Regions from separate parts of the Gordonia sp. GONU genome, predicted to be linked through region 1. Evidence: predicted binding sites of a transcription regulator. Region 1 holds the regulator's gene; the other holds the start of a gene.
The links. Region 1 encodes HspR, which represses chaperone genes until heat shock. Its sites were predicted from a motif close to ANNTGAGTNNNNNNNACTCANNT; they were not measured.
Positions count from the first base shown of each region.

Region 2: the regulator HspR is predicted to act here: its motif matches at 6,031-6,053, upstream of clpB (ATP-dependent chaperone ClpB).

Region 1 is NZ_JANRHB010000052.1:9,797-20,713, reverse strand. Features, by position in the region: partial or broken gene NWF34_RS24415 (hypothetical protein) at 1-799, opposite strand, end outside; gene NWF34_RS24410 (hypothetical protein) at 884-1,978, opposite strand; gene NWF34_RS24405 (antibiotic biosynthesis monooxygenase) at 2,025-2,327, opposite strand; gene NWF34_RS24400 (SRPBCC family protein) at 2,403-2,870, opposite strand; gene NWF34_RS24395 (heat shock protein transcriptional repressor HspR) at 2,907-3,305, opposite strand; gene dnaJ (molecular chaperone DnaJ) at 3,309-4,511, opposite strand; gene grpE (nucleotide exchange factor GrpE) at 4,646-5,269, opposite strand; gene dnaK (molecular chaperone DnaK) at 5,266-7,113, opposite strand; gene NWF34_RS24375 (hypothetical protein) at 7,451-8,638, shown strand; gene NWF34_RS24370 (DUF1214 domain-containing protein) at 8,650-9,732, shown strand; gene NWF34_RS24365 (sulfotransferase) at 9,732-10,917, shown strand, end outside.
Region 2 is NZ_JANRHB010000002.1:247,565-258,481, forward strand. Features, by position in the region: gene selA (L-seryl-tRNA(Sec) selenium transferase) at 8-1,327, shown strand; gene selB (selenocysteine-specific translation elongation factor) at 1,324-3,141, shown strand; gene clpB (ATP-dependent chaperone ClpB) at 3,409-5,961, opposite strand; gene NWF34_RS03105 (wax ester/triacylglycerol synthase family O-acyltransferase) at 6,208-7,617, opposite strand; gene NWF34_RS03110 (hypothetical protein) at 7,796-9,076, shown strand; gene NWF34_RS03115 (DUF2784 domain-containing protein) at 9,092-9,478, opposite strand; gene NWF34_RS03120 (cytochrome P450) at 9,595-10,833, shown strand; gene NWF34_RS03125 (hypothetical protein) at 10,877-10,917, shown strand, end outside.

The DNA.
Region 1 (10,917 bases):
CGACGGCGCCGAGGAACACCGCGGCGCCGATCGCGGCGCCGACGAACCACCAGCGTCGCCCCGTCGACACCCGCGTGGCCCCCGCCGAAGCCGACAGCGCCACCAGGGCGGCGTCGGCCGCGCCGATGGCCGACGCGAGCGGGGGGTTTGCGGCGACCGTGACGGGTCGCTGCGCCGCGTACTCGAAGGCGGGAGCGATGCCGGGCATCTCCGCGCCGGGTCCCACCACGATGATCGAGGTGATGTCGCGACCGCGAGGGAGCTTGGTGACCGCCGTCGCCAGATCGGACGCCCCCTCGGGATCGGTGACGGGCGCGAGCCGGTTGGTGGTGAAATCGGCGGTCCCGAGGACCGCGCCCGACGTCGTGTCGACCGTGGCCACGGTGGTACCGGCCGCCGGGGCGGCATCGCGATCGAGGTCCACGACGGCCACGACGCCGCCTCGGGTGGCGTGTGTGCAGGCGATCTCGGCGAGCGCCGAGGCGTATCCGGTGACGACGACGCGGCGATACCAGGATTCGCCTGCGGCGTCCGAGGCGAAGGCTTGCGCCAGATGCTTGCGGACGTCCTCGCGCGAGGCGGAGACACCGATCTGGTCCACCACGACCGGAACCGAATCGACGAGTTCGATGATCGCGGCCTCGACCGCGGGGGCCGAGGAATCCGGCAGGTCGACGAGGTTGCTCGCCAGGATGTGCCCGTCGGCGTCCCGCACGACGGACGCGATCTGGTCGTCGACGACGGATATCCCGAGAACCACGGATCCGGGCATTCCCCCACCCGCCGGATCTTGGGTCATCGTCACCTCCACATCGACGTTTGCCCATGAAGCCTAGCGGCTGTTACGCGATCTGTGGCAGCCGGACCGTCGCGGAGTACCTCGTCAGACCGACTCGGCCGGATGCTGGGTGTACGCGGCGTCGCGCACCGCCTCGTCGGTCTCCAGCCCCGCACCGAGCGCACCGCCGACCGTGGCGAGCGAACACGTCAGCCACGCGACCTCCAGGTAGTCGGTGATCCCGGGATCGTGGCCGAGTGCATCGCCGAAAACCTGCGGGACCACCAGGCACAGGGCGCCGACGGTCGCGAGTACGAACAGAGCGGCATAGAAGGCCGCGACGCCCAGCACGACGGTGATGACCGTGACGGTGTTGAACAGGACTATCTGTTCGCGCGACTGCCGCGACGATCCCCGCTCCCACAGGTTGGCGCCGATGATCAGGGTGGCGGTGATGGCGACGATCGACCCGACGGCGACGCCGGTGAGCCGGACCCATCCGAAGGTGTCGGCCAGCAGCCAGATGTCGGCGGTCACCAGTGCGAACACGCCGGCGGCGATGGCGCCCGTGAGCGCACGGGTCAGCCCGAGTGCGAGGCGCCACGGTCGATTGGCGCGGACCATGCCGGTGAGGAGTCGGAGGTTGCCGGTCAGCACCCGGGCGGTGAAGGCGGTGCTCTCCTCGTCGGTGTCGGTGCCGAGCTGGCGGACGCGGTGCCGTAGCGGGGAACGAGACGGCGACTTCTGATGCTCTCGGAGATCGTCCGCGTCGGCACCGAGGAGCTGAGCGAGGAGACCGACCACTGTCCCGCGCGTCCGCTGACGCAGGCTGGTCGGACCGAGCGCGGGAACCGACAGGACCGCAACACCGTGCACCGCGTTGGCATGGGCGACGACGGGGCGGCGTCCCACGTGCAGGGGCAGGTCGGTCAGGCAGACCACGAGGTCCCATTCCCGTTCGAGGAGAACGTCTCTCGCCGCGTCGACGATCTGGGCGTCGGTCGCGGGCGGCTGCACCACGGACGCCTCCACGACCTCGACATGCCATCGGGCTCCGGGGAAGGTCGTCTGCACGTGCTCGATCAGATCCGCGTCGACGAGTTTGCGCGCGAGTCCGATCGGTTGTCCGGGCGCGGCGACGACTCCGAGGACGACCGCCGGTTCGTCGTCGTACGACGACGCCTCGTCCTCGAACTCCATGTGTCGCCCTTCCGGTCGTGGTCGTCGCCCGGCGGCGACGAAGTGATCAGGCGGTGAATGTCTCGATCAGGGTGTGCTGTTCGACGGCCGACGGAGCCTGCATCCCCGGCGCCTGCTTGTCGGAGTGCGACGCACGGAACGAGTCCGACTTCAGCCACGCCAGGAAGTCCTCCCTGGCGTCGAATTCCATGGTGGACACGTACGGCAGGCCGTCGGCCTCCGGACGCATCAGTGTCGCGCGCTGCAGGCCCGGGACGCCCTTCAGCGTGCTGCGCATCGACTCCGAGAACGCTTTCTCGAATGCCTCGGCGTTCTCGGTGACATCGATGCGGTTGGTGATCACGAACATTCGTCGGCTCCTGGACTCGGGTCTGATGGTCGCCGTCATCTTACCGACACCGTGTCGGCAAGAGGGCGGCAAGGGTCAGCCGAATCGCTTCGCGAGCGCGCGCAGCGTGCCCTCGATACCCTGACCGTTCTTCTTGTCGTACCCGATCAGTTCCATGATCTTCGGGATCTTGAGCGTCGAGTAATCGAAGGTCTCGGTGACCTGGGTGGTCGTCGGCGACGTGGACACCAGTTCCCAGCGCCAGCGATGGCCCATGGGGTGCTTCCATTCGACGACCTTGTCGGTCTCGACGTCGGTCGCGGTGGACGTGATGGTGTACGGGACGCCGAACTGCTTCATCCCCACACTGAATCGCGCACCGGGGGTGAGCTTCTCCGGACCCTTGACGGGTGTGTCGCGCACCGTTCCCGACCCGTCGAGTTCGTGATGCCGGTGCGGGTTGACGACGAGGGCGAAGACGTCGGCGACCGGCGCATCGACGACGATGCGCCGGGAGACGCGGTGCGGGCCCGTGTCAACGGTGATGACGGTGTCGGATGCCATACATCCAACGTACGCGGGCCCTGCCGGTCGGTTCGCTCAGTCGACGGAACGCTTGCGCCGCGGCTGCCACACCACCAGGGCATTCGTCCGAGGCACCGGGACCAACTCGCCGCCGCGACGGTTCCGCGACGTGGCAACCTCGTCGGAGAGTTCACGGATACGCTGCTGGAGCGCCTCGACCTGATTGCTCAGATCGATGATCCGTTTGATACCTGCGAGATTGACGCCTTCTTCCTGCGAGAGACGCTGGATCTCTCGCAGGAGTTCGACGTCGCGGGAGGAGTAACGGCGACCGCCCCCACTCGTCCGCTGCGGGGTGACCAGACCCAGACGGTCATAGGTGCGCAGGGTCTGGGCGTGCATGCCGGCGAGCTCGGCGGCCACCGAGATCATGAAGGTCGCGCCATCGGCGTCGAAGTTCTTCTGGCCGGCCATCACTCATCGCCCCCAGTTCGCCCGTGGATCGAATCCGCTTGCCCGCTCGGCCTGATCGTAGGCGCGCATCGCCTCGATCGCGGCGTCGTCGAGCTTGTCCGGCACCGCGACCTTGACGGTGACGAGCAGGTCGCCTGCCCCGCCGGACCGCTTGGGGACGCCGCGGCCACGTACGCGGAGCGTCCGGCCGTCGGTCGTGTTCGGCGGGATCTTGACCCCGACCGAACCCTCGAGGGTCGGTACCGAGACCGTCGCGCCGAGAACGAGTTCGGAGATCCGCACCGGCAACTGCACGCGAAGGTCGTTGCCGCTGCGCGTGAACTGCTTGTGCGGGGTCACGTGCACGACGACGTACAGGTCGCCCGACGGCGCTCCGCGGCGTCCGGCCTCACCCTGTCCGGCAAGCCGAATCCGTTGACCGTCTTCGACTCCCGCCGGAATGCGCACGTTGATGGTGCGGGTCCGATTCTTCACGCCGCTGCCGGAGCAGTCGCCGCACGGGTCGTCGATCCGCGAACCGGTGCCCTGGCAGTCCTGGCAGGGTTCACTGAACCCGAACGCGCCCTGGTTTCGGCTGACGAAACCGGAGCCGTTGCAGTTGGGGCACACTCGCGGGCTGGTGCCCGGCTTGGCGCCTGAACCGTGGCAGGTCGTGCACGGGGACGGGCTGGTCACCCGCAGCGGGACCGTCGTACCGAGGGCCGCGTCCTTGAAGGACAGCGTGGTCTCGGTCTCGAGATCCTTACCGCGACGCGGACGGCTGGCCGTCGATGTGCGTTGGGTTCCGCCGCCACGGTTGAAGAGACCCTCGAAAAGGTCCCCGAAACCGCCGGCGCCTCCCCCGCTGGTCTGGGCACCGCCGAACAGGTCACCGAGATCGAAGTCGTTGCCACCGGTCGTGTAGGTCGTACCGCCGCCGGGGAAGCCACCCGGGAATCCGTTGCCGCCTCCGCGGAATCGTCCGCCGGCGAACATGGCCCGGGTCTCGTCGTACTCTTTGCGCTTCTCGGGATCACTGAGCACGCTGTGGGCTTCGGACACCCGCTTGAAGCGCTCTTCGGCCGCGGAATCGCCGGGATTGGCATCCGGATGCAGCTCGCGTGCGAGCTTGCGATAGGCCTTCTTGATCTCTTCAGCCGAAGCGTCAGAAGCAACGCCCAGGTCCTTGTAGAAGTCGTGTTCCAACCACTCACGTTGTGGAGCCACCAGACGTCACCTCCTCAAAAGTCTTTTTGTTGTCTGGATTGATATTTCGGTTGTGTTCGTACTCTCGCCAGAGAGCCCTGAGGTGCGAGGCGCGTGCTCTCGCTCCTCGCACCCCAGGGCCACAGACGGTCGATCTATTGTGCACCGGTCGGGTCGCCGGCGGGCTCCGGATCGGTGACCGTCACCATGGCGGTACGGATCACCTTCTCGCCCAGCCGGTAACCGCAGCGATACACTGCGCCGATGACGGGGTGGTCGCCGGTGCCGTCGTGCTGAACCGCCTCGTGGAGTTCAGGGTTGAACTCGTCACCCGGGGCACCGAAGGCCTCGAGGCCCTCGGTGTTCAGCACACCGGCCAGCTTGTCGGCGACGGCCCGCAGCGGACCGCTCTCGAGATCGCCGTGCTCACGGGCACGGTCGAGGTCGTCGAGAACCGGCAGGAGCTTGTCGATCAGGATCTGCTTGCCGTAGGCAACCGATCCCTGCTTCTCCTCGGCCGCGCGTCGCCGGAAGTTGGCGAACTGCGCGCGTTCCCGCTGCAGATCCGCCGTCAGTTCGGCGACCCGCGCATCTGGCGACGTCGCATCGGCCGGCTGTTCGTTGTCGGACTCGTCCACGACGGGTTCGGCGTCGGCCGGGCCGGGGCCGGCGGCCGGCTCGTCGCGCACCTCACCCGTTTCCGGGTCGATGCGACGACGGTCGGTCACCGTCACCGGCTCCTCGCCGGACCCATTCGTCGAATGGGATCCTGCGGTCACTTGTTCTCCTTGGCGTCGGCGTCGTCCACGACCTCGGCGTCGACGACATCGGACTCGCTGTCGGCGGCTGCGCCGGCTTCACCGTTGGGGGATTCCGCAGCGGCGTTGGCGTAGATCGCCTGGCCGAGCGCCTGCGACTCCTCCGACAGCTTCTCGATCGCGGTCTTGATCGCGGCCGAGTCGGTGCCCTTCAGCGCTTCCTTAGCGTCGGCGACCGCAGCCTCGACCTTTTCCTTCACGTCGGCCGGGACCTTGTCCTCGTTGTCCTTGAGGAACTTCTCGGTCTGGTGGACCAGCGACTCCGCCTGGTTGCGGGTCTCGGCCTCCTCACGACGCTTGCGATCCTCGTCGGCGTGAGCCTCCGCGTCCTTGATCATGCGGTCGATCTCGTCCTTGCTCAGGCCGGAACCCTCCTGGATGCGGATCGAGTTCTCCTTGCCGGTGCCCTTGTCCTTCGCGGTGACGTGCACGATGCCGTTGGCGTCGATGTCGAAGGTCACCTCGATCTGCGGGACACCCTGCGGCGCAGGTGCGATGCCGCCCAGCTCGAAGCTGCCGAGCAGCTTGTTGTGCGAGGCGATCTCGCGCTCGCCCTGGTACACCTGGATCTGCACCGACGGCTGGTTGTCCTCGGCCGTGGTGTAGGTCTCCGACCGCTTGGTCGGGATGGTGGTGTTGCGCTCGATCAGCTTGTGCATCACGCCACCCTTGGTCTCGATGCCGAGGGACAGCGGGGTGACGTCGAGCAGCAGCACGTCCTTGACCTCACCGCGGAGAACACCGGCCTGCAGGGCGGCGCCCACGGCGACGACCTCGTCCGGGTTGACACCCTTGTTGGGCTCGCGGCCACCGGTCAGTTCCTTCACCAGATCGGTGACGGCCGGCATACGGGTCGAGCCACCGACGAGCACGACATGGTCGATGTCGCCGACGGAGATGCCCGCATCCTTGATGACGGCCTGGAACGGGGCGCGGGTGCGCTCGAGCAGATCAGAGGTGATCCGCTGGAACTCGCTGCGCGAGAGCTGTTCGTCGAGGAACAGCGGGTTCTTGTCGGCGTCGACGGTGATGTAGGGCAGGTTGATCGAGGTGCTCTGCGAACTCGACAGTTCGATCTTCGCCTTCTCGGCAGCCTCACGCAGACGCTGCAGAGCCATCTTGTCCTTGGTCAGGTCGATGCCCGAGGTGGACTTGAACTTCTCGACGAGCCAGTCGACGACGCGCTGATCCCAGTCGTCACCACCGAGGTGGTTGTCACCGGAGGTCGCGCGGACCTCGACCACACCGTCGCCGATCTCGAGCAGCGAGACGTCGAAGGTGCCGCCACCGAGGTCGAAGACCAGGATGGTCTGTTCCTTCTCACCCTTGTCGAGTCCGTACGCCAGCGCGGCCGCGGTGGGCTCGTTGACGATGCGGAGCACGTTGAGGCCGGCGATCTGGCCGGCTTCCTTGGTGGCCTGACGCTGGGCGTCGTTGAAGTATGCGGGCACGGTGATCACGGCGTCGGTGACGTCTTCACCGAGGTACGCCTCGGCGTCGCGCTTGAGCTTCATGAGCGTGCGCGCGCTGATCTCCTGCGGGGTGTACTTCTTGTCGTCGATCTCGATCGTCCAGTTGCCCTCACCCATGTGGCGCTTGACCGAGCGGATGGTGCGGTCGACGTTGGTGACCGCCTGGTTCTTGGCCGGCTGACCGACGAGTACTTCTCCGTTACGCGCGAAGGCGACCACGGACGGCGTGGTCCGCGAGCCCTCGGCGTTGGCGATGACCGAAGCTTCGCCACCCTCGAGCACCGAAACCACGGAGTTGGTGGTGCCGAGGTCGATTCCAACAGCACGAGACATGTTTGGCTTCCTCCTAGTTTGTGGGTGTGCACCCAAGTCCTTGTGCCCCCGCGGCCGGAGACGCGGGGATGATGTCCGAACCCTGCGCGAGGTGGACTTCAGTGCGTCCGACTCATGTCCTACTGAATTCGGAGCGGCGAGTCAAACCTACTTGAGTCTGGATCGCTCAGGTTTCTCGAAGTGTGTAACGGGGGTCCCACGGGGTTTGTTCCCGCGCCGCCGGGAAAAGTTGAGCGGATTTCGCTCAAGCCGTGTGGTCCTTGACACACCGGCCGCCACCGTGCAGATTTCAACAGGAAGCAAGCGATTCCACTTCGACGAATCCGAGGACCCGCACATGACGCTGCCCCGACCGACGACCGCCGAACCCGGCTCCGCTCCGATACGTCCCTATCGGATCGCCGTGTGGGGTCCCGGCGAAGTCGGTGGCGCGGTCATCCGTGCCGCGGTCGCCGACCCGGCGTTCGAGGTCGTCGGTGCGCTGGTGCACAACCCGAAGAAGGACGGCAAGGACATCGGTGAGCTGGTGCGCACCGATCCGATCGGGATCGCCGCCACCAGAGATCGCGAGGCCTTCAAGGAGCTCGACGTGGACTGCGTCGTCCTCACCCCGGCACCGGCCGCGGTGATCAAGGGGCTCGACGACGACGTCATCGATCTGCTCGAGTCCGGGAAGAACGTCGTGGCGACCGCCGCCTATCACAACGTGTCGATGCCGAACTGGCTCAGCCCCTTCCGCAAGTCCCCGCAGCGCATGCTCGAGGCGTGCCGCACCGGCGGCGCCACCCTGCACGGGACCGGTGTCCATCCGACGTTCATCGTCGAACGGGTCGCGATGACGATGGCCAAGGCGATGTCGTCGGTCAGCCATGTGCGATCGGTGGAGGCCGTCGACTTCTCCCGGGCCGGGTCGATGTGGGGCGGCCTGGAAGCACTGGGTTTCGGCGCCGATCCGGACTCCCTCAGCGCCGAGTCCCCGGTCGCGCGCGGCGGCGACATCTACTACGGCGACCTCACCGGCAACGTCGCGCACGCGTTGTACGGCGCGGACAGTGCCGAGGTCAGGGTCGAGACCTCATTGCGCGGACTGCCCGCCGAACGTGACGCCCAGGTCGGTGCGACGACCATCAGGAAGGGCACCGCTGCGGCCCTGCATTTGACTCATCGCGGCTACCTCGGCGACCACCACTTCTTCACGAACGAGGAATGCTGGTATCTCGCTTCGGTACCCACTCAGCCCGCTCGCTCCGCTCCCGGCGCCGAACTCGTGTACCGGGGCGATGACCTGCCGTTCGGCGGGTTCACCAGCCCGATCGCGTACACGCTGGTCATCAGCGGCGAACCGGCCGAGATGCGGACACAACTCGAGTTCGGCATCGGGTCCGGGCACACCAACCCGATCACGACGGCGTCGGTGCGGGCCGTGCTCGATGCCGTCCCGGCGGTGGTCGAGGCCGAACCGGGCATCCTCGTCGACGACGTGGGCCCCCACTACCGGCACGACGACCGGGTCCGACTCCCGTGAGCCAGGAGCCGATGAGCCACGAGGCGCGGCCGGAGGTCGCCGCGTGGAACGGCCTGGTCGACGCACTCCGGACCGCCGGCGACAAGCTCGCGGCCGACACCGCCGACCTCGATTCGGCCGAGCAGGCGGACGGGTTCCGTGCACTGGTCCGCGGGCTGTCGAATCAGTTGTCGCGCTTGGAAGCCGACCGTGAACGTCCCGAGTTGGTGCCGTTCAACGGGTGGCGACACAAGTTCCTGATGGACAATCCCGACTTCAAATACTGGGTCACCGAGGTCCGCGGGGACCGCACCTACCGCATCCGCGGGAACCGCGGGGATGCGTCGTACCTGTCGGTCACCGTCTACAAGCGGACCGGCGGCATCGGCTCGGAGGCGACAGCCCGCATCGACAGCGACGCCATCGGATTCGATGACGACGGCGGCTTCGAGATCGTGGTCGGCGGTACCGCGCCGGGTGCCGGGGACTGGCTGGACCTCCCGGAACGCTCCGGGGCGATCTGGGTCAGGTTCTTCCACGGCGATGTCGCACACGACGAATTTGGCTGGTGCAGTATCGAACCGGTGGTCGAACCGCCGGTTCCGCCGTCGATCGATCCGGACAGGTTCGCTTCTGCGCTGGGCACGTTGGCGGCCACGACGTCCATGCTGCCGACGATCTTCGAGATCTCGACGAAGGACGATCTCGATCCGCCCAACACCCTGCGGCACTGGTCGGAGATGGCCGGGGGCGCGGTGTTCACCGAACCGGGCATCCACTACGTCCGCGGTGGCTGGCAGCTCCAACCGGATCAGGCGCTGGTCATCGAGGGCGACACCGTCGAGTGCCGATACTGGAACATCCTGGCCTACAGCCGATTCCTGAACTCCCTCGACTTCCGGTACCGGCCGGTGTCGTACACCGGTGCCACCGCCACGGTGGTCGACGGTCGCTACCGCTTCGTCGTCGCGGCCGAGGATCCCGGTGTCGGAGACTGGATCGATTCCGAGGGACGGGACTTCGGCATCGTCGTCATGCGCTTTCTCCAACCGACGGACACCCCTCCCCTGCCCTCGGTGCGGGTGGTGCAGCTCCACGAACTGCGAGGTGAATGATGGTCGCCTGGACCCCGCCACCGCGCACAGCGGTCGCCGAGAACATCTATGCGGCAGCGGAAGCCGATCGCGCTGCACGACCCGATCGGTATCGGCTGGGCGCCGGCGCGGTCGATGCGATCGTCGAACGGGCCACCGCGAAGCACGGGGTCGAGGGTCTGGGCGAGCCGGCGCAGTGGCGTCCCGGTCTGGAGCAGTACCTGGAATCGGCCGGCGAGGACGGGCGGTTGAACGCCGTCGGCGTCCGGAATGCGCAGGACGCGGTGATCGGAAAGCTGCGGGCGCGCTCCATCTTCGACAAGACCCTGCGGGAGAACCCCTCGGTGAGTGAGCGTGATGTGCTCCCGCCGATCGTGATCATCGGGGGCTGGCGCACCGGGACGACGTTCCTGTATCGGCTGATGGCCCGCGATCCCCGTCTCCGCGCGCCACGCCCGGTGGAGTTGTACGCCCCGTGGCGGGTTGCACAGCTGTCGCCGGACGAGCGCGAGCAGCTGATCGAAACCCAGGCCGCCGAGCCCAATCCACTGCACATGCTGAATCCGGCGATGGCCGCGGTCCACGATTCCGGGCCGGCACTGCCCGAAGAGTGCGTGCTCGGAATGGGCACGACCATGCGCAACTGGGCGTTCAGCTCGACGATGCGCCTCGACAGTTACTCGCGCTGGCTGGCGGAGCAGGACTTCGCCGGCGAGTACGCGGCGCACCGCACGATGCTGCAGATCCTCGACGATGGTTCCCGACGACGCTGGCTGCTGAAGGCACCGGCCCACACTCCCGAACTCGCCGACCTCGCACAGACATATCCCGGAGTCTGCATCGTTCATCTTCACCGCGACATCGTGGAAACCGTGGCCTCCGGCGCGAGTCTGTTCGCGACATACCGGTCGACCTACAGCGACGACGTCGACGGGCACGACGTCGGGCGGTTCCAGATCCAGCAGTCCGAGTTGTGGTTCCGGCGGGCACTCGAATTTCGCGACTCCCCTGCAGCCGGATCGGCGACCGTCCTCGACATCGACTACCAGGACCTGGTGTCCCGACCCGAGGAGACCGTCGGCCGGGTCTATGCCGCGGCCGATGTCGAACCCCCCGACATCTCGTCGATGCTCATCGAGCACAACGCCGAGCAACCGCGGCACGGCAAGGGCAGACATCGTTACGGTCCCGAGGAATTCGGGATCG
Region 2 (10,917 bases), on a different contig from region 1:
AGGAGCCGTGTCGAAGCCCCCCGAAGCCGCCGACCCACGCCGACACATCCCGCGCACCGACGCGCTGCTGGCCCTCCCGGCGGTATCCGAGGCACGAAAGCGTCTGGGTGACACAGCTGTTCGTGAGGTCGTCCGGGATGCGCAGGAGGCGGCACGCCGGGGCGTGATCCCGCCCAACGACGTCGAGCGACGCGTCGTCGAGGCACTGACCGCCCACCGGGTCTCGTCGGCTCGGCCGGTCCTCAACGCCACCGGCGTGGTGGTTCACACCAACCTCGGCCGTGCCCCGTTGTCGGCAGCGGCACTCGAAGCGGTCGTCGCCGCATCGGGCTACGTCGACGTGGAACTCGACCTGCACACCGGTCAACGATCCAAACGTGGTGCGGCCACCCGCGCCGCGCTGTGGCAGGCCTGTCCCGCGGCCGGCGACGCCCTGATGGTCAACAACGGTGCGGCAGCTCTGGTCCTCGCCACGACGGCGCTGGCCGCCGGACGCGCAGTGGTCATCAGTCGTGGCGAGATGATCGAGATCGGCGCGGGATTCCGGCTCACGGAGCTCATCGCGTCCACCGGCGCGCGCCTGCACGAGGTCGGCACCACCAATCGCACCCATCTCCGCGACTATGCCGAGGCGGTTGCCGGGGACGACGTCGGCGCCATCCTGAAGGTGCATCCGAGCAACTTCCGCGTCGAGGGTTTCACCAGCGAGACCTCGCTGACCGAACTGCGCGACCTGGGCCGGGCCCACGACGTGCCGGTGATCGCCGACATCGGTAGCGGACTCCTGCAGCCCGATCCCCTCCTCCCCGACGAGCCGGATGCCACCACCGCGCTGACCGCCGGCGCCGACCTGGTCATCGCCAGCGGCGACAAACTCCTCGGCGGACCGCAGGCCGGTCTCCTGCTCGGCGACGCCGCACTCGTGCAGCGGTTGGCCAAACACCCGCTGGCTCGCGCTGTGCGCGCCGACAAGCTGGCACTTGCGGCGATGGAGGCGACGGTCGGCGGTCCGCGGCCGCCGGTCCACGAGTATCTCCATGCCGACGCCGACCGCCTCCGCGTTCGAGCAGAGAGTCTGGGCGCCGCAACCGGTTTCCCGGTCGTCGAACACGACGGACGGGTCGGCGGCGGGGGCGCGCCGGGTGTACCTCTACCCGGGTGGGCGGTGCGTCTTCCGGTGGGCGCCGCGCAGCGGCTGCGGCTCGGCGACCCCGCCGTCCTGCCGCGCGTACACGAGTCCGCCTGCCTCGTCGACCTGCGTTGCATCCCCGAGGCCGACGATGCGAGGGTCCTCGCCGCGATCAAGCAGGCGCTGGCCGATCAGTGAGGTCTCACGCGAAGTACGTGGTGGCCACCGCGGGGCACGTCGACCACGGCAAGTCGACGCTGGTGCGTGCACTCACCGGTATCGAGCCGGACCGCTGGGAGGAGGAACGACGCCGCGGTCTGACGATCGACCTCGGATTCGCCTGGACGACACTGCCATCGGGCGCAGATGTCGCCTTCGTCGATGTCCCCGGTCACGAGCGGTTCATCCCCAACATGCTGGCCGGACTCGGTCCCGCGCCGGTCGTACTGTTCGTCGTCGCCGCCGACGAGGGCTGGAGTGCCCAGTCCGACGATCACCGGGACGCGCTCGCCGCGCTCGGTGTCGACTACGGGCTGTTGGTGATCTCGCGTGCGGATCGCGCGGAGGAGAATCACATCGATGACGTGATCGCCACCGCCCGTGCCGAGTTGGCCCGGACCGGACTGGCCGAGGCGCCGGCGGTCGTGACCTCCGCTCCCACCGGGCGTGGCCTCGATGAACTGCGCCGCACCCTCGACACGGTCCTCGCGCAGACGCCATCTCCTTCGACGTCGGGGCGCGTCCGCCTCTGGATCGACCGCGTTTTCACCCGCACCGGGGCGGGCACGGTGGTCACCGGCACGCTGCCTTCGGGCACGATCGGGGTCGGTGACACCATGGAGCTGGTGGGCCCCGACGGGCACCGGTCGGTCGATGTCCGCGGATTGCAGAGCGAGGGAACATCTCTCACGACCGCGGCGCCGGTCAGCCGAGTCGCCGTCAATCTCCGTGGTGTCGGCGTCGAGACCCTCGCGCGTGGAGACGCTCTCGTCACTCCGGGAGCCTGGCATTCGTCGGTCGAGGCAGACATCCGCCGCGTCGGTGGCGTCCCGTTCGACGATGCTCCCGAGCACCTCGTCGTCCACATCGGAACCGCTGCACTGACAGCCCGCCTGCGCCGCTTCGACTCCGACCACGCACGCCTGACATTCGCACGTGCCGTGCCACTGTCCCGGGATGATCGTCTCGTGTTGCGAAATCCCGGTCAGCGCATCGTCGGTGGCGGGATCGTCCTGCACCCCGATCCGCCCGGGCTCCGTCGCCGCGGCGACTCAGCTCGCCGGACCGCCGTCCTGGCCGGGATGAGTGAAGACGGCGGCGCCGCGGAAGAGGTTGCCCGACGTGGCGCCGTGCGCGTTCCGGATCTGCATCGGCTCGGCCTCGTCCACGACGGTGAGACGCCACCGCCGGGGGTTCGTGTCATCGACGAGTGGTGGGTCGACGAATCCACCTGCGCGGCATGGGCCCGGCGCCTGCACGACGCGGTCGTCGGAGTTCATGAGCGTGAGCCCATGTCCGCCGGCCTGTCGACGTCAGGGGTTCCTTCGTTGCTGAATCTCCCTGACGGAGCACTGTTGCCGACGGTGATCGCCGACGCCGGACTCACGTCGTCCGACGGCCATCTCTCGATCCCGGGCCATGTCCCGGATCTCGGTGACGCCGACGAAGCGATGAACGCTCTCGAGCGCCGTCTGGCCGAGCAGCCGTTCCGCGCTCCCGAGGCGGACGATCTCTCCGCGCTCGGCCTGGGGACCAGGGAGCTCGCGGCTGCCGAGCGCACCGGCCGCATCCTCCGCTTGCGCGACGGCGTGGTGCTGTTGCCGACCGCGCCGGCGCTGGCCATGCGGACCCTCGCCGCACTCGACCAGCCGTTCACGACCAGCGAGGCCCGCCAGGCGCTCTCCACGACGAGACGCGTGATGATCCCACTGCTCGAACACCTCGACGCCCGGGGTTGGACCCGCCGCCTCGACGCCGGGCACCGAGAGGTCGTGCGCCCCACCGCCGGCTGAGCCGGCACCGAGCGGTCGTGCGCCACACCGCCGGCTGAGCCGGCACCGAGCGGTCGTGCCCCCCACCGCCGGCTGAGCCGGCACCGAGCGGTCGTGCGCCCACACCGCCGGCTGAGCCGGCACCGAGCGGTCGTGCGCCCCACCGCCGGCTGAGCCGGCACCGAGCGCAGCGAGGCGCCGCGTCGAAGCCCAGGTAATCGGAGTCGTCGACTGGAACCACGACAAAGGGACCCACCCCGAAGGGTGGGTCCCTCTCTAGATCTGAACTCAGCCGAGCACCAACGACTCCCCGTCGGCACTGACGTTCACCGGAACGATGTCGCCGTCGCGGATGTCTCCCTTCAGCAACTGCCTGGCGAGCTGGTCACCGATGGCCTGCTGCACCAGCCGGCGCAGCGGACGAGCACCGTACAGCGGATCGAATCCACGTGCGCCGAGCCATTCCTTGGCCTTCGGCGACACCTCGAGGTCGAGGCGACGCTGGGCCAGCCGCTTCTTGAGCTGTCCGAGTTGGATGTCGACGATCGCCACCAGCTCCTCGGGGCTGAGAGCATCGAAGATCACCACGTCGTCGAGCCGGTTGATGAACTCGGGCTTGAACGCCGAGCGCACCGCCGCCATGACCTGATCCTTGTCGCCACCCGCGCCGAGGTTCGAGGTCAGGATCAGGATGGTGTTGCGGAAGTCCACCGTCCGTCCCTGGCCGTCGGTGAGTCGGCCTTCGTCGAGCACCTGCAGCAGCACGTCGAACACGTCCGGGTGGGCCTTCTCGATCTCGTCGAACAGGACCACCGTGTACGGGCGACGACGCACGGCCTCGGTCAGCTGACCTCCGGCCTCGTACCCGACATAGCCGGGGGGAGCACCGACGAGCCTTGCGACGCTGTGCTTCTCGCCGTACTCGCTCATGTCGATGCGGACCATCGCCCGCTCGTCGTCGAACAGGAACTCCGCGAGCGCCTTGGCCAGCTCGGTCTTGCCGACACCGGTGGGGCCGAGGAACATGAACGAGCCGAGCGGCCGGTTCGGGTCGGCGACACCGGCGCGTGCACGACGCACCGCGTCGGAGACGGCTTCGACAGCGGCCTTCTGACCGATGACGCGTTGCCCCAGTTCGTCTTCCATGCGCAGCAGCTTGGCGGTCTCACCTTCGAGCATGCGTCCGGCCGGGATTCCGGTCCACGACGACACGACCTGCGCCACGTCGTCGGGTCCGACCTCCTCCTGCAGCATCACGTCCTGGCCGGGATCGGTGCCGGTCTTCTCCAGTGCGGCCTCGAGTTCCTTCTCCAGGCCCGGGATTCGGCCGTACCGCAGCTCGGCCGCGCGCCCGAGGTCACCGTCGCGCTCGGCGCGATCGGCCTCGCCGCGAAGACGATCCAGCTCCTCCTTGAGGTCGCGTACCGCGTCGATCGCGGTCTTCTCCGACTGCCACCGCGCGGAGAGCTCGTTGAGCTTCTCCTTCTGGTCGGCCAGTTCGGCGCGTAGCTTCTCGAGCCGCTCCTTCGACGCCGCGTCGGTTTCCTTCTGCAGCGCAACCTCTTCGACCTCCAGCCGGCGGACGATGCGCTCGACCTCGTCGATCTCGACGGGGCGCGAGTCGATCTCCATCCGTAACCGCGACGCCGCCTCGTCGACGAGGTCGATGGCCTTGTCGGGGAGGAATCGCGAGGTGATGTAGCGGTCGGAAAGTGTTGCCGCAGCGACCAATGCGGAGTCGGTGATGCGCACGCCGTGGTGCACCTCATACCGGTCCTTGAGGCCGCGGAGGATACCGATGGCGTCCTCGACCGACGGTTCGCCGACGTACACCTGCTGGAAGCGACGCTCGAGTGCGGCGTCCTTCTCGATGTACTTGCGGTACTCCTCGAGGGTCGTGGCACCGACCAGCCGCAGCTCACCACGGGCGAGCATCGGCTTGATCATGTTGCCGGCGTCCATCGCGGAATCGCCGGTCGCACCGGCCCCGACGATGGTGTGCAGCTCGTCGATGAAGGTGATGACCTGTCCGGCCGATCCCTTGATCTCGTCGAGCACGGCCTTGAGCCGCTCCTCGAATTCGCCGCGGTACTTGGCACCGGCGACCATCGAACCCATGTCGAGGGAGATGACGGTCTTGCCGCGCAGCGATTCCGGCACGTCGCCGGCGACGATGCGCTGGGCCAGGCCCTCGACGATCGCCGTCTTGCCGACGCCGGGCTCACCGATGAGGACCGGGTTGTTCTTGGTCCGCCGGCTGAGCACCTGCACGACACGCCGGATCTCGGTGTCGCGCCCGATGACCGGGTCGAGCTTGCCTTCGCGGGCCGCCGCGGTCAGGTCGGTCGAGTACTTCTCGAGTGCCTGGTAGGTCGACTCCGGGTCCTCGGAGGTGACCCGGGCGCTGCCGCGTACGGCGACGAACGCGTCCCGCAACTCCTGCGGGGTCGCGCCGGCGTTGTGCAGCAACTTGGCGACGTCGGAGTCACCGGTCGCCAGACCGACGACGACGTGCTCGGTCGAGACGTACTCGTCGTCGAGTTCACCGGCCAGCTGCTGAGCTGCACTGATGGCCGCGATCGATTCGCGGGAAAGCTGGGGCGTCGCACTGGCCTGGGCCACCGTCGGCATGCGATCGACCAGTCCCTGGGCCTGCGCACGAACGCTCGACGGGTCCACGCCCACTGCCTTGAGCAGTGGCGACGCGATGCCGTCGGACTGATCGAGCAACGCCACCAGGATGTGGGCCGGTCGCACATCGGGGTTGCCAGCACTGGCCGCCGCCTGCACAGCAGCGCTCAATGCCTGCTGTGTCTTCGTGGTGGGGGTGAAGCTGTCCACTCGCGTGCACCTTTCTCTTTAGTCCAACAGGCTCAAGTATGAGCCATACGGAGGATGCAACGCCAACAAAGTTGAGTACATTCCGCTCAGCTTCGATATAGATGTGAACTGCGTCATATCGGGACCCGCTCTCTGCGCAGCCTGGTAGGCGGCTTCCGGGTCTTCGGCCAGGGATCCTGCGAAGATCGCGAGAAGCGGCGAAGCCCGCGCCACCATCACGGAATGGACCATCGCGCGATTCCGCACCTAGCCCGACGCGAGCCCGTAAGCGGTCTCGAGTTCGGCCAGCACACGCTCCGCCAGCGGGATGAGCGGTTCTACGTCTGGCAGCATCTCGCGGCCGGCGACACAGCCGAACGACACCTTGTCCCCGTGCGAGTAGACGGTGATGTTGAGACCCAGACCGGCGAACACCGTCGAGATCGGGAACAGCGAGTCCAGGCGGGCGCCGTTGTAGTACATCTCTTCAGCGGGACCTCGGAGGGTGGATATCGGCAGGTTGTATCCGGTGCGCCGCTTGGGACCGAAAGGCAGCAACGCGGTCACGACGCTCTGCGCGACATTCGGCACCACCAAGGCCAGCGATGCAGCCCCGCCGTGGGCTGCGACCTGTTTCTTCGCAAAGTCCATGGCCCGGTGGATCGTCGCGAGCCGCTCCACCGGATCGTCGACATCGGTTGCCAGGGAGCATGTTTCCAATCCGAAGGCGTTGCTGCGCGCGGTTTGTCCCGGATCGTCGAGCACCCGCACCGAGATCGGGCACAGACCGACGAGCGAGCGCCTCGGGAGTTCGCCCCGCTCGGCGAGCAAATCGCGTAACACCCCGGAGATGACCGCGGTCAGCACATCGTTGACGGTGACGTCGGCTGCCACGCGGATCGCCCGTACCCGACTGAGCTCGAAGGTGGCGCCGACGACCGCCCGGTCCGGGCCCACTCGGCCGTTGAACCGGACGAACGGTGCACTCAACGGCAGGCCGACCCTACCTTGCAGCGCCCCGACCAGCAGATCGCGCTGCCCACCGACGACGCTTCGGGCAAACCCCAGCGACGACTTCGCGAGACCCGCGGCCGACCGGACGGCCGTGAGCGGGTGCGGCCCGGATGACGGTTTCGCCGGCGACGCGACCCGCGGAGAATGGACGCTGGCGGCGTAGAAGGGTTTCAGGTCGCGCCTGTCCGGGTCCCCACTCAAGGAGTCGGCGATCATCTGCATGCCGGCCACCCCGTCGACCAGCGCGTGATGGATCTTGATGTAGAACGCGAACCGCCCGCCGGACAGGCCACCGATCAAGTACGCCTGCCACAGCGGCCGGGATCGTGACAACCCCTGCGCGTGCAGATCGCCGATCAGACGCCACAGTTCGGCATCGTCGCCTCCAGGCGGGAGGTGTAGGCGCCGAACATGATCGACAACATTGACCTCGACCTGTTCCCACGTCCACAGCCCCAGCGTGTCGACGCCGATGTGCGGGCGGCGTGCCAGCCGCGGATCAACCGCGTCGGTGGCGATGAGTCCCTGCGTATAGAGATCGTCGACAAAGCCCGGCCCCGCATCATCGGGCGGAGAGAAGATCATCAGCGCAGCGACGTGGATCGGGTTGACGAGCGTCTCGGCGCTCATCAAGGCCGCCTCCATCGGGTCCATCAACTGCATACCGGTGCTCCCGCCGTGGCCAGGCGACACCGAGGAAACGGCGCCACGCCGGGCCGTGACCGTCGATCGTCCCGCTGATGATAGGCACGATCCCCGAGAAACGAACCGGTTTCGTCCACTGCGTCTTCCGTCTGTACGCGTTGCACCCGGAATCAGTTTACAAACGTACACTGAACTCATGTCGGCAGATCACCCTCGCGATCGCGAGATGCCCGCACTCGCGGCCCTGGGCCGAACCGAGCTGGGCAGAGCTGTCACAGGAATCGCAACCGTGCACGCATCCATTGCCGACACCGTCTTCGGCGGCCTGCGCGCCGCTTGGGGTCCCCGGGTCCGTCCCGCCCAGATGATGCACGACGCCATCAGCACGTCCACCTATTCCGCTATCGTCTCGTCCGTCGATGTGGTCGGCGACCTGGCCGAGTCGCTCGCCGACCGCCACGGTGGGGTGCCGTCCGAGACCAAGCGCGGCGCCGTGGCGATCGGCATCCTCGACGGTTTGATCGGGGATCAGCTGACCGCCGAGCAGTCACCCCTGGCTCCGGAGACCGCCGTCCGTGTCGACGGCGCGATCGTTCCGATCACCCCGGAGGACCTGGCGGGCGCCTTCCCCCGGGCCACCGGGCACCTGACGGTGTTCCTGCACGGCCTCATGGAGACCGAGTTCGCGTGGGAGCTCGGCGGCAGACCCACCTACGGCGCACGCCTGGCCGATGACCTCGGCAGCACCGAGGTCATGATCCGGTACAACTCGGGACGACACATCAGTGACAACGGCCGCGATCTCGCACAGTTGCTCGCCGACCTGCTGTTGTCGTGGCCGGTGCCGGTCACCGACCTGACCCTCATCGGCCACTCGATGGGCGGACTGGTGATCCGGAGTGCGTGCCATCAGGCCGCCGCCGTCGATACGTATTGGCCCCACCTGGTTCGACAGACGGTGTGCCTCGGTACGCCGCACCTCGGCGCGCCCCTGGCACGAGGGGTTCACTGGGCGACGGCGGCCCTGCGCCTGTGGCCGACCAGCCGTCCATTCGGCGCGCTGCTCGCTCGGCGCAGTGCCGGAGTCCGCGACCTGTTCCACGGGACGGTCACCGAAGAGCAGTGGCGCGACACCGACCCGGAGGCCTTTCTACAGCCCGCGGTCGATTACCCACCGCTCATGAAGGGCGCGCGGCATCTCTACGTCACGGCGACCGTGACCCGACGACCCGATCACCCATTCGGCTGTATCGTCGGCGACGGATTGGTGATGACGAACAGCGGCGGTGGCCGAGATCGGAAGCGGCACCTCGGATTCGAGGTCGACGACGGGTTCCACATCGGCGGCGCCCACCACTTCACCTTGCTCAACGACGACACCGTCTACGAGTGGATGCTCCCCCTGCTGAGACCTCGCCGTGCGCTACCGCCGGGCTCGAGTCCCCCGGAATCGCCACCTCGCCCGAACACGCGCTAGCTGCAGGTGGCTCCTCTACCGCGAACCAGCGACTCTGCGGCGGCGCGGACGGGTCCGGACCCGCCACCACAGCCCCACCCACGACGCAACGACCACGGCAGCGACCAACCCGCGCACCAGGCCGAGGGCAGAATCGGGGTAGATCACCCCGGTCAGGTAGTGGTCTATGAACCCGGTCGAGGGCAGCCCCGCTTCGCCGGCACGATGCCGCGCCCAGTTCTCGGCATCGGTGAGCGGGCACCACAGCCCCAAGCCCACCGAGGCGAGTCCCCACCCCACGGCCGCGAGGTGGAGCACGACGGTGCGTGGCCACCGCCAGGCGATGAACCCGCCGAACGTCAGATACAGCAGGAACAGCAGATGCAGGACCGCTATGCCGTCGGCCAGAACCCGATAGGGCATGTGTCCAGCGTAAATCGGTCGGGTTCACCAATCTGCCGATCTGGAACACGGCGATATCGGACACTCGAAGCGAGAAGCACCCGTTCGACGGAAGGACGCGATCGGTGAGCACGAGCATGACCGACGAGGCCGCCAACGTATTCGCCGATCCGACGGCCTACGCCGACGAGCCGCGACTCCACGCGGCGATGGCCCACCTCCGGGCGCACAACCCGGTCGCCTACGTCGACAAAGCCCCCTACCGGCCGTTCTACGCGATCACCAGACACGCCGACATCATGGACATCGAGCGCGACAACAACCTCTGGCTCAGCGAGCCCCGCCCGGTGCTGGTGACCGCAGTGGCCGACGACTTCGCCAAGTCGCAGCTCGAGTCCGGAGCGGGGTTGCGCACCCTGATCCACATGGACGACCCCCACCACAAGAAGGTGCGGGCGATCGGCCAGGACTGGTTCCGGCCGAAGGCGTTGCGCGAGCTACAAGTCCAGGTGGACGCACTGGCGAAACGCTACGTCGACAAGATGGCCGAGATCGGTCCGGAATGCGACTTCGTCGAGGACATCGCCATCCACTTCCCGCTGTACGTCATCCTGTCGTTACTGGGGTTACCCGAAGAGGACTTCCCCCGGATGCACCAGCTGACCCAGGAGATGTTCGGCGCCGACGACGAGGAGTACCAGCGCGGCACCACGCTCGAGGAGCGGATGGCGACGCTGTTGGACTTCTTCGACTACTTCAGCAAACTGACCGCCTCCCGGCGCGCGAATCCCACCGGCGACCTGGCATCGGCAATCGCCAACGGCCGGATCGACGGCGAGCCCCTCTCCGACGTCGACACCGCCTCCTACTACGTGATCGTCGCCAGCGCCGGCCACGACACCACCAAGGACGCGATCTCCGGAGGCCTGCGCGCACTCATCGAGAACCCCCACGAACTCGACCGCCTCCGCCACGACCCCGAACTCATCGACACCGCGGTGGAGGAGATGATCCGCTGGACCACGCCGGTCAAGGAATTCATGCGCACGGCCGCCGCGGACACCTCGGTGCGTGGCGTACCGATCGCCAAGGGCGAATCCGTCTATCTCGCTTACACTTCCGGAAACCGGGACGAAGAGATCTTCGACGACCCGTTCACCTTCGACGTCGGACGCTTCCCGAACAAGCACCTCGCGTTCGGTTACGGCGTGCACTTCTGCCTGGGCGCAGCGCTGGCGCGGATGGAGATGCGAAGTCTGTTCAGCGCACTGATCCCGCGACTGGATTCGATCGAGCTGGCCGGCGAACCCGAACTGGCCGCGACGGTGTTCGTCGGCGGGCTCAAGCACCTGCCGATCCGGTACTCGATCCGCTGACACCTCACGTATCGAACCCGGCCGAATTGGGTACGCCGCCCCCATGACCCACTTCGACTTCTACTTCGATCCGGTATGCCCCTT